DNA from 3 places in the Aerococcus tenax genome. Region 1 is predicted to be linked to each of the others. Evidence: predicted binding sites of a transcription regulator. Region 1 holds the regulator's gene; each other region holds the start of a gene.

Region 1 (4,289 bases):
GCTAATTCTTGGTCATAGTAGCCAATGGTCACATTAGCCCCATAGTGAATTTCCCCCTTGATGGTGGGAATTTCTTGGATAATGGTTTTTAAGAGGGTAGATTTACCCACGCCGTTGGGTCCCACCACTGCGATAGCTTGTTGCTTTCTAATATCCATCTCAATCGGATAAGAAAGTAAGTGATCATCGTAACCAATGCCTAAGTGGTCAGCAGTAAGGACCACATTGCCACTGGACTTGTCCGTTAGAAATTGAATGTGGGGACTTTTTTCGTCTTGCTTAGGCTTTTCGATTTTGGGCATCTTTTCGAGTTGCTTACGCCGACTCTGGGCCATCTTGGTGGTCGAAGCCCTAACAAGGTTACGAGCCACATAGTCTTCTAACTTGGCGATTTTCTTTTGCTGTTTATCATAGGCCTTTTGCCAGCTTTCTAGGCGAACAGCCTTTTCTTTGAGGTAAAAGGAATAATTCCCCTTATAATATTCCATACTGTGTCCGGTCATTTCATAGGTTTCATTGGTGACATGGTCTAAGAAATAACGGTCGTGACTGACGATCAAAAGGGCTCCAGGATAGGAAGGTAGGTAATCTTCTAGCCAGGTTAGGGTTTCAATGTCTAAGTGGTTGGTGGGTTCGTCGAGGATGAGAATATCGCGCTTTTCAAGGAGGACCTTGGCCAGGGCTAGTCGCGTCCGTTGACCACCAGATAATTGGTTAATGGGTTTGTCGTAATCTGATTCGGGAAATTGAAAGCCGTGGAGGACCATGCGAATCTCGGAATCATAACCGTAAGCATTGCTTTGGTTGACTTCTTCTTGTAATTGGTCATAGCGTTTGAGGGCCTCTTGGTAGCTTGCTTCATCCTGGGCATCGGCCAAGTCTTGAGCGGCTTGCTCGGCATGGTGGATGAGAGCGATAGATTCCTTAAAAACTGACCGCATTTCTTCATAGATCGTCCGTTGACTGTTTTCAATGGCGGCATGTTGGTCCATGTAGGCAATGGTCTTTCCCTTAGCCCGGGTGACTTGCCCTTGGTCAGGCTCTTCGATCCCTGCCAACATTTTGAGTAGGGTTGATTTGCCAGTGCCGTTTCGCCCGACTAGGGCAGTCCGACTATTATCTTGGATGGTCATTTGGACATCTTGGAAAAGAATATCGGAGCCAAAACGTCGCATGAGTTTTGATCCTTGTAATACAATCATTGGATCCTTTCCTCCTAAATCGTTTATTATTGTCTTCACTAGTGTATCATATTTTATCGATAGATATTTTTGACTTTGTGAACTTTCCCTTAGAAAGGGGCGGGATTATTCACAAAGTTTTAAAATTAATGAAAATTAGCCAAAAAGATTTATGTGATTTTTCACAAAGTTCTTTCCATTTTATGATTTAGGTGATAAAATGTATTTGATATCTTGTGAAAAGGAGTGGAAACATGAAGGAAATTCCACGTGCAACGGCTAGGCGGTTACCGCTTTATTACCGTTACTTGCATAATTTTAAGAATATGGGTAAGACACGGATTTCTTCCAGTGAACTCAGTGAGGCGATCAAAGTGGACAGCGCCACTATTCGCCGGGATTTCTCACATTTTGGTGCCCTAGGGAAGCGTGGTTATGGCTATGATGTTGAAGCTCTATTGGACTTCTTTAGTCGCCAACTCTACCAAGACCGCCTCACCACAGTGGCTTTAATCGGGGTCGGTAATTTAGGGAACGCCTTATTAAATTATAACTTTAAACGGACCAATAATATCCGGATTGGGGCGGCCTTTGATATTAATCCTGAGATTGTAGGAACCGTCCATAGTGGGGTACCGGTTTACCCCATGAGTGAATTAAAGGAACGGATTCAAGAAATGGAAATTCTGATTGCTATTATGACCGTTCCGGAAAAGGTCGCCCAAGATACCGTGAGTGAATTAGGAGAAGCCGGTATTCAAGGCATCTTGAACTTTACGCCGGTGGTTTTAGATGTTCCTGAAGATATTCATGTCCAAAACGTCGATTTAGCCAATGAGCTGCAAACTCTGATTTACTATATTGGTAATCGAAATGGCAACAATAAAAAGAAAAATTAGTAGAACTAGCAGAAGTTAGCAGGAACCTGACAGAATGATCAGGTCTAACTTATGCCAGTCGCTTAGTAAAGCCCTCTTCAAGTGAGGGCTTTTTTCTTGTCATTAATAGTAAAAATCAAGAGTCTGGGACAAAAGTCCCAGACTCTTTTCAAAATACGAACTATCTAATCAAAACGTGTTCCCAAAGTCAGCCCTGACGTCCACTTCACAAACTATGTGCGATAGGCTTGTGCCTATCTTCCATAGTTTGTTCCAGTGGTTCAGGGCTCTTTTGACTTTTGTCACACTCTCATCTCAATTTCCTAACTTTACGGGCATATACTTTTTAAATGATAATTTATACTTTTAAAGTGATAAAAAGAAAAAAGGTCAAAAAAAGTCAACGAATTACTTGATTTATATCTGGAAATGTTTTACTATAAATATTGTAAGTTAGCAGTCGGAGATGATGAGTGCTAACAAATCATTAAAAGTGTTATTAATTAGTATGTTAAATTTGGAGGGATATTTTAAATGTTAAAGCCGTTAAATGAACGTGTGATTATTCAAGTCCAAGAAGAGGAAGAAAAAACTGCTTCTGGCATCGTTTTACCATCTGCTGCTAAAGAAAAACCTCAAGTAGGTCAAGTGGTAGCCGTTGCTGATGCTACTGATGACTACACCCCTCAAGTTAAAGTGGGCGACCAAGTTATTTTTGAAAAATATGCAGTAAGCGAAATCCGCTATGAAGGGGAAGATTACCTCATCATTAAAGAAAAAGATTTAACTGCTGTAGTTGAATAATCATTGACTGAACTTCGACAACCAACAAAAAAACATTGAATTCTCGATCATGCTTAGATTTAGAATAGGAGATAGATAGAATGGCCAAAGATATTAAATATTCAAGTGATGCAAGACAATCTTTAGTAGAAGGTATTGATAAATTAGCTAATACCGTGAAAGTGACCTTAGGACCTAAGGGACGTAACGTTGTCCTAGAACGTAGCTATGGGTCTCCATTAATCACCAATGATGGGGTGACCATTGCTAAAGACGTTGAATTAGAAGATCACTTTGAAAATATGGGAGCTAAATTAGTTTCTGAAGTCGCTTCTAAGACCAATGATGTTGCTGGTGACGGGACAACTACCGCTACCATCCTAACTCAAGCTCTCGTCCATGAAGGCTTTAAGAACGTGACAGCAGGGGCAAATCCTGTGGGCATTCGTCGTGGGATGGATCAAGCTATCCGCAAGGCAGTAGAAGCTTTGAAAGAAATTTCTGTTCCAGTGAATGCTAAAGAATCTATTGCTAACGTTGCGGCAATTTCTTCCGGCGACCAAGAAGTAGGTCAATTAATTGCAGACGCTATGGAAAAAGTAGGCCAAGATGGTGTCATTACCATTGAAGAATCACAATCCATGGACACTGCCTTAGACGTTGTTGAAGGGATGCAATTTGACCGCGGTTACTTATCCCAATACTTTGTAACCGACAACGATAAGATGGAAGCTGTTCTCGATGATCCTTACATCCTTCTCACTGATAAGAAGATTTCTAATATCCAAGATATCCTTCCATTATTAGAACAAATCGTACAACAAGGTAAATCCTTATTATTAGTGGCTGACGATGTTGAAGGTGAAGCACTTCCTACTTTAGTCTTGAACAAGATTCGTGGGACATTCAATGTCGTTGCTGTGAAAGCGCCTGGCTTCGGTGACCGTCGTAAAGAACAATTAGAAGACTTAGCTGTTCTTACCGGTGGGACAGTTATTACTGAAGACTTAGGTCTTGAATTGAAAGACACCAGCATTGATCAATTAGGTCAAGCTGCCCGCGTAACCATTACTAAAGACGATACCACCATTGTTGAAGGTAAGGGTAACAAGGAACAATTGGAACAACGTGTGGCTCATATCAGAAAACAAATTGAAGAAACTACTTCTGACTATGACCGTGAAAAATTACAAGAACGTCTTGCTAAATTAGCTGGCGGGGTTGCCGTTGTTCGCGTGGGTGCAGCGACCGAATCTGAACAAAAAGAACGTAAATTACGTATCGAAGACGCTTTAAACGCTACTCGTGCTGCGGTTGAAGAAGGTATCGTAGCTGGTGGTGGTACTGCCTTCATGAATATCCAAGACAAGGTGAAAGAAGTCGTTGACTCCTTAGAAGGTGACGAACAAACTGGTGCAGACATCGTGGTCCGTGCCCTCGAAACCCC
Region 2 (4,289 bases), 1.0 Mb from region 1:
CAAACTATGAGAAGAAAGCCACCAAGCCAGCTGATGAGCAGGCGGGTATTGAATTTGAACCCGCGCCCAGTCCGACCTTGGATGAAGAGGCTTACCAAGTTTTACACCAGGAAGCCTATGCTAATTTTAAAGTGGATCGCGCCGCTTGGTCCTTCATGATGAACATGGCTAAATTTTCCTGGATATTCTTTGTCCTCTTCTTGGGCATAGACTTCTCTTCGGGCTACTTGAAGAACCTTCTTCCCCTAGAAAATGCGCGCAGGTGCTGGCTTTTAGCCAAATTTGCTGTAGCTCTCGCTTATGGAGCACTCTTCTTATTATTGGGATTGGTCTTCGGAACCATCGCACATTACCTCTCTGGCCAAGCCTTTACTGACTTAAACTTTTTAGCTTTAGGCAAGCACTTTATCCTAGTCGAATGTCTCTTGGTGACGATTATGGCAATCTGCTCCTTAATTACACTCCTGAGTCAGAGTCGGACGGTGAGCGTCTTAATTGGAGCTTTAGTATCTGTGGGGATGCTGTCGTCTTTAATCTCTTTTATTGGAGAATGGTTCCAGCTCCCCTTAGCCAAGTGGCTCTTCTTTATCCGCTATGAAGCGATTGATTTTGCCCAAAGCGGGCAGTTCTTAGAACTCCTTCTCTTGGCCCTTAGTCAGATTATCCTGGTCACTTTATTTAACTATCAGCGAATTCACAAAATGGATTTTCACTTTGACCATTAGATAATTTTATACAGGCTCTGGTTTTGCTAAATTTTCCTAGCAAGGCTAGAGATTTTTGCTTATACTGGGTAAAAAATGGAAGGGGTGAGCTGGTGCTTTATTTAATCGTCGCCTTTGTCATCATTATGATCCTCTTGATAATCCTCTATCTTAGTCAAAAGGAAGTTGCTTATCTCAGCCGACAGTTAGATAAGATTAATAAACGCAAGACGAATCAACTCATCAGGCAACGACTTTATTCCCCCGCCTTTGACCGCCTGACAAAAAGTATTAATGCCAGTCTGACTAAGGAACGAGATCTGCGCCTGGCCTTAGAAAAGAAAGACCGCCTGCAACAAGAGCTTTTGTTGAATCTCTCACACGATATCCGCACACCACTGACTTCCATTAAAGGTTATCTCCAACTCTTGGGGGAATCCAATTCAGAAGTAGAACGCAAGCATTATCTGAATAATTTATCCCAACGTTTAGACCGCTTAACCCTGTTACTGGATCAGCTCTTTACCTATATGACAATTGAAGACGATGATTACCCCTTAGCGCTAGAGAAAATTGATTTAAAGGAAAACCTGGTCAACCATTTTCTAGCCTACTACAATAGTTTCCAAGCGCAGGAAATGGATTTAGATTTTTCCTTACCTGATCGGATTCTCTATATTCAGGGAGACACTCATCTCTTGCAACGGATGTTTGAGAATTTAATCAAAAATGTCCTCGTTCACGGGGATAAAAAAGTTGAGATCAGCTTGGATGATAGAGGCTTCTTGGTGATTAAAAATGACTTAGCCCATTCGATCTCACGCCCACTGGACGATCTTTTCCAACGCTTTCAGCAAGGCCAGGACTATCGTCAGTCTGGAGGTTCAGGCCTAGGTCTTAATATTGTTCAATCCGCTGCCAAGAAGATGGGGATAAAGATGGCAGGGGATATTCAAAATGAACAATTCATGATAAGTTTAGATTTTTCTGAGATTCTGCTTAAAGAAGAAAGTGAAAGTGACGGGAGCTAGCCTTCGTCACTTTTTTAATATATGTGCTTAAAAGTCTTTTTATAAGAATAAGATCTAGCATAATTCTGTTATTTTATTCACAAGAATAGTATACTTAGAATATAAATGTAAGCGTATTCTTACACTGATCAATGAATAAGTGACAAAGGAAGGGGATCGAAAATGTTAGTGAATGAACAAACGACCTATGCAGCGGAATATGATGTGATCGTCCTTGGCTTTGGTGGAGCGGGTGCAACAGCGGCGCGTTTTGCTAGTGATGCGGGGGCCAAGGTGCTTTTAGTCGATTCAGCTCCTAATGGCCATGAAGGGGGTAACACCCGCTATTGTGCCCAGTTGATTGGTGCAGCTGATAATAAGGAAGCCATGCACAAATATTATGATGCACTGATGGCGGCTATGGATTTAGACGAAGAAGTCAAGTCAACCTATATTGATGGTTTGGTCAATATGGAAGACTATGTTCGTGACTATTTAGAAGTCGAACCTTACAGTATCAAAGATCATTTTGATAAGTTCCCGCTTGAATCAGCGGTTTATGAATATCCCGAATTTGATGGCGTGGAAACTTATAACTTCCTTACCGTCCATGAGGGTATTTTTGACGCTGCCTTGTGGAAAGTTTTGCGGCAAAAGGTTATCGATCGAGCAGACTCCATCGATGTCTGGTTCGAATCACCCGCTAAACATCTCCTCCAAGATCCTGATACTGGAGCAATTCTTGGGGTACAAATCGAACGCCAAGGGCAAACCGTTAATATTGCAGCCAACAATGGGGTTGTTTTAGCCCTTGGTGGTTTTGAAAATAATCCGCAAATGATTAAAGACTACCTCAACGAAAGTCGTCTGGCTCCCCTAGGTGGCCTGTATAACCAAGGTCATGGGGTAACTATGGCACTTGAAGTTGGGGCTGATCTCTGGCATATGGCGAACTATGAATCCTTGGGCATGTACCACGGCACTGCCTTTGATGTCCCCGCGGGAGAAAGGGCTACTCTACACGCCTTTGGCACCCAACCTTTAACCCACGGCAGTATCCTAGTTATTGGTGACGACGGAACGCGTTATTTCAAGGAAGATGAAGCTAACCGCCATGGGCATATTTATAATCATGGCATTTGGCGGGTCCCACAAGGACAAGCAAGGCCTTATATTATCTTTGACCATAAGAAGTATGAAGAACTCACCCAAGCGGATGGTCTTTTTGTCGACTATGCCAAAGCAGCTCTTAAAGCCGATAGCCTAGCTGAATTAGCCCAAGAACTTGAACTTGATAGTGAAGCCCTGGAAGCTACGGTTGCGGACTTCAATCATTTTGCTCAAACGGGCAAGGACTATGCCTATGGTCGGTCAGCGGATGCTATGACGGCTTTTGATGCGGAAGGTCCTTATTACGCTATTCCGATCGTACAAACTATGTTAAATACCCAAGGGGGACCGCGACGGAACGCTAAAGCGGAAATTTTAGATAGTCATGGACAAGTCATTCCTAACCTTTACGGTGCTGGTGAACTCGGTGGGATTACTCCGGGCATGTACCAAGGAGGAATGAATATCGCTGAATGTCTGATCTTTGGGAAGATTGCAGGTGAAAACGCCGCTCAAGCAAAAGACCAACCAAGATCTGAATTAAAAGGGACGGGAGAAACGCAGAGCGCTAATCTCCAAAGCGACTTAGATAAAGAAGCTGCCACTAAAGACCTCCAATTAAAAGATAACCAATACCTGGGGACTAGTCATTCAGGGATGGGAGATGAACTGAATGTGCTGGTGACTCTTGAAGAGGATAAGTTAAGAGAAATCACCGTCTTAAACCACAATGAAAGTGAACAACAAGGTCACGAGGTCTTTTCAGAACTGCCCCAAGCCATGATTGCCGCTAATTCGACTGATGTTGATGCGATTTCTGGTGCTACCTTAAGTTCCAACGCCCTTAAAGAAGCGGTGGCCGATGCCATTGCTAAGAGCAAAGCGTAAATCATTTAAGAATATTGAGAATTAAATTTATATATACAAGATAAAGGCCTGGTTTGAAACTGGGCCTTTATTTAATTTATTTGTCCAATAAGACTCTTTTATTTGTTTAAATGATAACGTTTTTATAATAATTTCATATGTTATTGCAAAAAAAGTTGTGTTATTATGAAAATTGATGAATAGGCCTATTTTTCAGGCTTATTTGGAATGTTCATATATCGTAATCAGTTAATGAGAATCACTTTAAAGACAACTTTTAAGGAAAGAAAGTATATGACAGATAATTTTGATAATAAAAGAAGATCTCATCGTGACCGGCCGTCTACTCGTGAAGACTATCGGGCCCAAGGTGACAGACCGAAAAGAAGACGGATTTGGCTCTGGGTGTTGGGCATCCTAGTAATTCTTCTTTGCATTGGTGGCTGGATAGCTTTTAAAGCTTACAGCGATGTCAGAGAGACCTCGGAACAAATGTACCAAGCGGCCGATTATAAGTCCAAACGTAATGGCCAAGTCGACTTAAGCCAGGGCAATCAGGCCTTTTCAGTACTGTTAATGGGCATTGATACGGGTTCTC
Region 3 (4,289 bases), 240 kb from region 1:
TGGAGCTCCAGAGGCTGTATTATCACTTTCTGGTAAACCTTCCCCTGAGAAGTCAATCAAAGGTTCCCCAACGATAGCTACGTCACCTTCTTCAACGTATAGTTTTTCAATTTTACCGCTTACAGGTGAAGCGATTTCTTCAACAGATTTATCATTTTGGATTTCAACAAGAACATCTTCTTCTTGGACGGAGTCTCCGACAGCAACGTGCCAGCTAACAACTTCGCCTTCGCTCATGCCTTCACCGACGTCTGGCATATTAAAAGTATATGTCATCTTTTTTCATCATCCCTTCTTAGCTTAAGTGATTCAATAGGATTACTTATTTCTAGAAATTAACTGTGTTCTTAACTGCTTCTTTGATGTCATCAGCATTTGGCAACCAGTCATTTTCTGCTAAACCAAATGGGTAAACTGTATCAGGAGCTGATACGAATTCAATTGGTGATTCTAGAGAAAGAATGAAACGTTGAGAAATTTCAGCGATCACATTGTTACCTGCACCAGCTTCACGTTGAGCTTCTTGTACCATGACAACACGGCCGGTTTTTTCAACAGATTTACCAATGGTTTCATAGTCAACTGGTGAAATCGTCCGTAAGTCAATGACTTCAACAGAAATATTTTCTTTTTCTAATTCTTCCGCAGCCTTAAGCGCTTCACGTACCATGTAACCATAAGCGATCACAGTAACGTCAGAGCCTTCACGAGCCACATTGGCTACACCTAGAGGAATGGTATATTCTTCTTCAGGAACTTCTTCACGGAATGAACGGTATAACTTCATGTGTTCAAGGAATAAGACTGGGTCATTGTCACGAATTGCTGAAGCAAGTAAACCTTTAGCTTCATAAGGACTTGATGGAACAACCACTTTCATCCCTGGGGTTTGGACAAAGAGACCTTCTACTGAGTCCGCGTGCATTTCAGGTGTGTGAACCCCTCCACCAAATGGTGAACGAACGGTAATTGGGAAGTTACGGGTTGCTCCATAACGGAAGCGGTAACGTGACATTTGTCCAGCTAAGGAGTCCATCACTTCAAATACGAAAGCGAAGAATTGGATTTCCATGATAGGACGGAAACCTTGGAGACAAAGTCCGATTGCCATACCACCAATACCTGATTCAGATAGAGGCGTATCACTTACACGGTCTTCACCATATTTATCATATAAACCTTTAGAAGCACGGAACACACCACCGTTTTTACCTACGTCTTCACCGAAAAGTAAAATTTTATCGTCACGAGCCATTTCTTGGTCTAACGTTGCAGTGATGGCTTCTACCATTGTTTTTCCAGTTCTCTTGGCCATCCTTATTCACTCTCCTTCGCTTCATATTTTTCAATTTGTTCTTTAATGTTTTGTCCTGGTTCTTCAAACATGTTCTTCAAGAAGTCGGAAACTTTTTGCTTAGGTGCAGCTTCAGCTTTCTTGATGGCTGCTTGAACTTCTTCTTTAACGCTTTCGACATAGTCGCTTTCAGTTTGTTCGTCCCAGAGGCCTTTTTCTTCTAGATATGCACGGAAACGAATAAGTGGTTCACGACTGGTCCAGCTTTGGATATCTTCATCGGTACGATAAATCTTAGGATCGTCACCGGAAGTGGAGTGAGCGCCGAGGCGGTTGGTAATGGTTTCAATTAAGACTGGTCCGTTACCTGCTGCAGCCCATTCACGTGCTTGTTTAGCTACCGCATAAACTGCTAAGGCATCGTTACCATCCACTTGAACACCTGGCATACCAGCTGCAACGGCTTTTTGTGCTAAGGATTTAGCCGCTGATTGTTTTTGACGTGGGGTGGAAATCGCAAAACCATTGTTTTGAATGAAGAAAACAATTGGTGCTTTATAGCGACCAGCATAGTTCCAAGCTTCATATGAGTCCCCTTGACTTGAACCACCGTCACCAGTGTAGGTGTAGGTGACATTCTTAGAACCATTTAATTTTTGACCAACAGCATTACCCATACCTTGGATAAGTTGGGCCCCAATAATAATTTGTGGAGGCATTGCATGGAAGTCTTCTGGATAATCATTTCCTTCAACGTGTCCACGAGACCAATGGAAGGCCTTATCTACTGGTAATCCCTTAGCCACTAATTGTGGAATATCGCGGTAACCTGGGAATAGCCAGTCATCTTGTTCAAAGGCATAAGAGCTAGCCATTTGTGAAGCTTCTTGTCCATAAGTTGGCGCATAAAAGCCTAAACGTCCTTGGCGAGCAAGTGCCATTGAGCGTTCGTGTAAGGTTCTTGAAAAGACCATCCGTTTCATTATTTCTACAAGTTGGTCGTCAGTTAAATCTGGCATAATGTCAGGGTTAACGACTTTTCCTTCCTCGTCTAGTATACGAACCATTTGGAACTGTTCGTCAATACCAGCAAGTTGTGCTTGATAATCTACTGGTTGTTTTGCCATCTGTACACATTCCTTTCTGTAAAGAAAATATTTTGCCATGCCTTGGCATTGGCTTATTCACCCTTCACTTCACTAATTTATCATGGAAAGGAAGCGAATTCAAACAATTGAGGTCCAAATCCTAACTTTCTATATTAGAACAGTTGCTTTATTTGTGTAAACGTTAACATGCGCGTAGTGATTGATTTCCTAAAAGTCTGGCTAAAGTACTTATATAAAGCCATTTTTAAAAATAATACAGGTGTTTGCAACTGTTATAACACTGTTACAGTTCGGTAAGGAAAGCGCTTACCTTGTGAAGGTTTTATTAATTAAGGGATACATTTATTGTTCTGATTCGATGATTTATGGCCTTAAAAAACGGCGAGATCCTTTTGACTTATTTGCTGTAATTTGAGAAAATGAATTAAAATATAAGATAGTTAATGGAGGATAAGCTGTATGTACTTAATGGATGACATAACCCGTGATGGTAATCCAGTTTTACACCGTGAAGCAGACACCATCACTTTTCCCTTAAATGAAGCGCAAAAACAAGCCGCTCACGATATGATGGAATACCTGTATAATAGTCAAGATGAAGAAAAGGGCCCTGAACTTGGTCTCCGGGCTGGTGTTGGTCTCGCTGCCCCTCAAGTAGGTATCGGCGAAAAGATGATCGCCCTTTTGGTTCCTAATATCGAAGATCCTGATTCCGATGAAGAGATTATTTTAGAAGGGGTTATGGTCAATCCAAAGATCATTAGTCATTCCGTAGAAAAAGTTTGCCTCAGAGAAGGCGAAGGCTGCCTCTCAGTCGATGACGATGTGTCCGGTTATGTGCCCCGCTATGCTCGCATCACTATTACTTACGATGATCTGGAAGGCAATCACTTTAAGAAACGTTTCAAAGGCTATCCTGCCATCGTTTTGCAACATGAAATCGACCACCTTGACGGTCACCTCTACTACGAGCGAATTAATAAAACCGATCCATATTCCTTGGGCGAACACACCTATCTTTTAGGTGATGAGTTTTAATCCTTGACCAAGAAACAAAGGACCTAGCTGATCCAGCCATTAAATTGGCCGGGAGCTAAGTCCTTTTTCTTATGCATTCAATTCTTGGGCAATTTGGGCAAAGATTCCAGCAGCAATCATCATCTTATCGGCTTGAGGCAAGGATCTTGCCCCCTTTTGACTAATGATGGTGACAGCATTATCTTCGCTAGAGAAACCGATGGCTTGTTGACTCACGTCATTAGCCACAATCATATCGATACCCTTGGCGGCTAATTTCTTCTTCGCATAGTCAAGCACATGGTTAGTTTCCGCTGCAAAGCCAACCAGGAAGGTGCCATCCTGGGAAAGGCTCTTGAGAATATCAGGATTTTCTACCAGGCTAATTTGTAAGTGGTCCTGGTCATTTTCTTTATTCTTCTTGATCTTCTCGGTGCTAGGCGTCTCGACCCGGTAGTCAGAAACAGCCGCTGCCATGATAATGATATCACTGGCCTCGTTCAATTCATGCATGACTTGGTAGAGTTGGCGGGCGTCTTTCACTTGACGGGTCTTAATAGCTGGTAAATGGGGCAAGCCTTGGGCCGTTGGAGTCATCACTAAGGTCACTTCAGCCCCTAAGAGGGCCGCCACATGGGCCAAAGCTAGGCCCATTTTCCCTGAGGAATGGTTACCGATAAAGCGGACAGGGTCGATGGCTTCCTGGGTGCCTCCAGCGGATACCGCGATCTTCTTTTCTTTAAATGAGCTATTCTTAAGCACATTCTTTGCTTGATCGGCAAAGGCCTTCTTCAAAGCGACCAAAGCCTTCACTGCTTGCAAGACCTCAATGGGTTCAGGCATCCGCCCTTTGCCTTCATAACCTTCCG

The links. The regulator Rex, encoded in region 1, represses fermentation and respiration genes when NADH is low (regulators of the CRP and FNR family bind a similar motif). The targets are predictions, from matches to a motif close to TTGTGAANTANTTCACAA.
Region 2: the regulator Rex is predicted to act here: its motif matches at 1,801-1,818, upstream of DBT50_RS05925 (FAD-binding protein).
Region 3: the regulator Rex is predicted to act here: its motif matches at 2,574-2,591, upstream of pdhA (pyruvate dehydrogenase (acetyl-transferring) E1 component subunit alpha).

What each region holds. Positions count from the first base shown of each region.
Region 1 covers NZ_CP127382.2:224,083-228,371, forward strand. Annotated here, with positions in the region: gene DBT50_RS01075 (ABC-F family ATP-binding cassette domain-containing protein) at 1-1,202, opposite strand, end outside; gene DBT50_RS01080 (redox-sensing transcriptional repressor Rex) at 1,436-2,080, shown strand; gene DBT50_RS01085 (co-chaperone GroES) at 2,594-2,863, shown strand; gene groL (chaperonin GroEL) at 2,944-4,289, shown strand, end outside.
Region 2 covers NZ_CP127382.2:1,257,958-1,262,246, reverse strand. Annotated here, with positions in the region: gene DBT50_RS05935 (hypothetical protein) at 1-725, shown strand, start outside; gene DBT50_RS05930 (sensor histidine kinase) at 818-1,735, shown strand; gene DBT50_RS05925 (FAD-binding protein) at 1,898-3,712, shown strand; gene DBT50_RS05920 (LCP family glycopolymer transferase) at 3,986-4,289, shown strand, end outside.
Region 3 covers NZ_CP127382.2:468,351-472,639, reverse strand. Annotated here, with positions in the region: gene DBT50_RS02150 (dihydrolipoyllysine-residue acetyltransferase) at 1-276, opposite strand, end outside; gene DBT50_RS02145 (alpha-ketoacid dehydrogenase subunit beta) at 329-1,315, opposite strand; gene pdhA (pyruvate dehydrogenase (acetyl-transferring) E1 component subunit alpha) at 1,318-2,421, opposite strand; gene def (peptide deformylase) at 2,863-3,441, shown strand; gene coaBC (bifunctional phosphopantothenoylcysteine decarboxylase/phosphopantothenate--cysteine ligase CoaBC) at 3,511-4,289, opposite strand, start outside.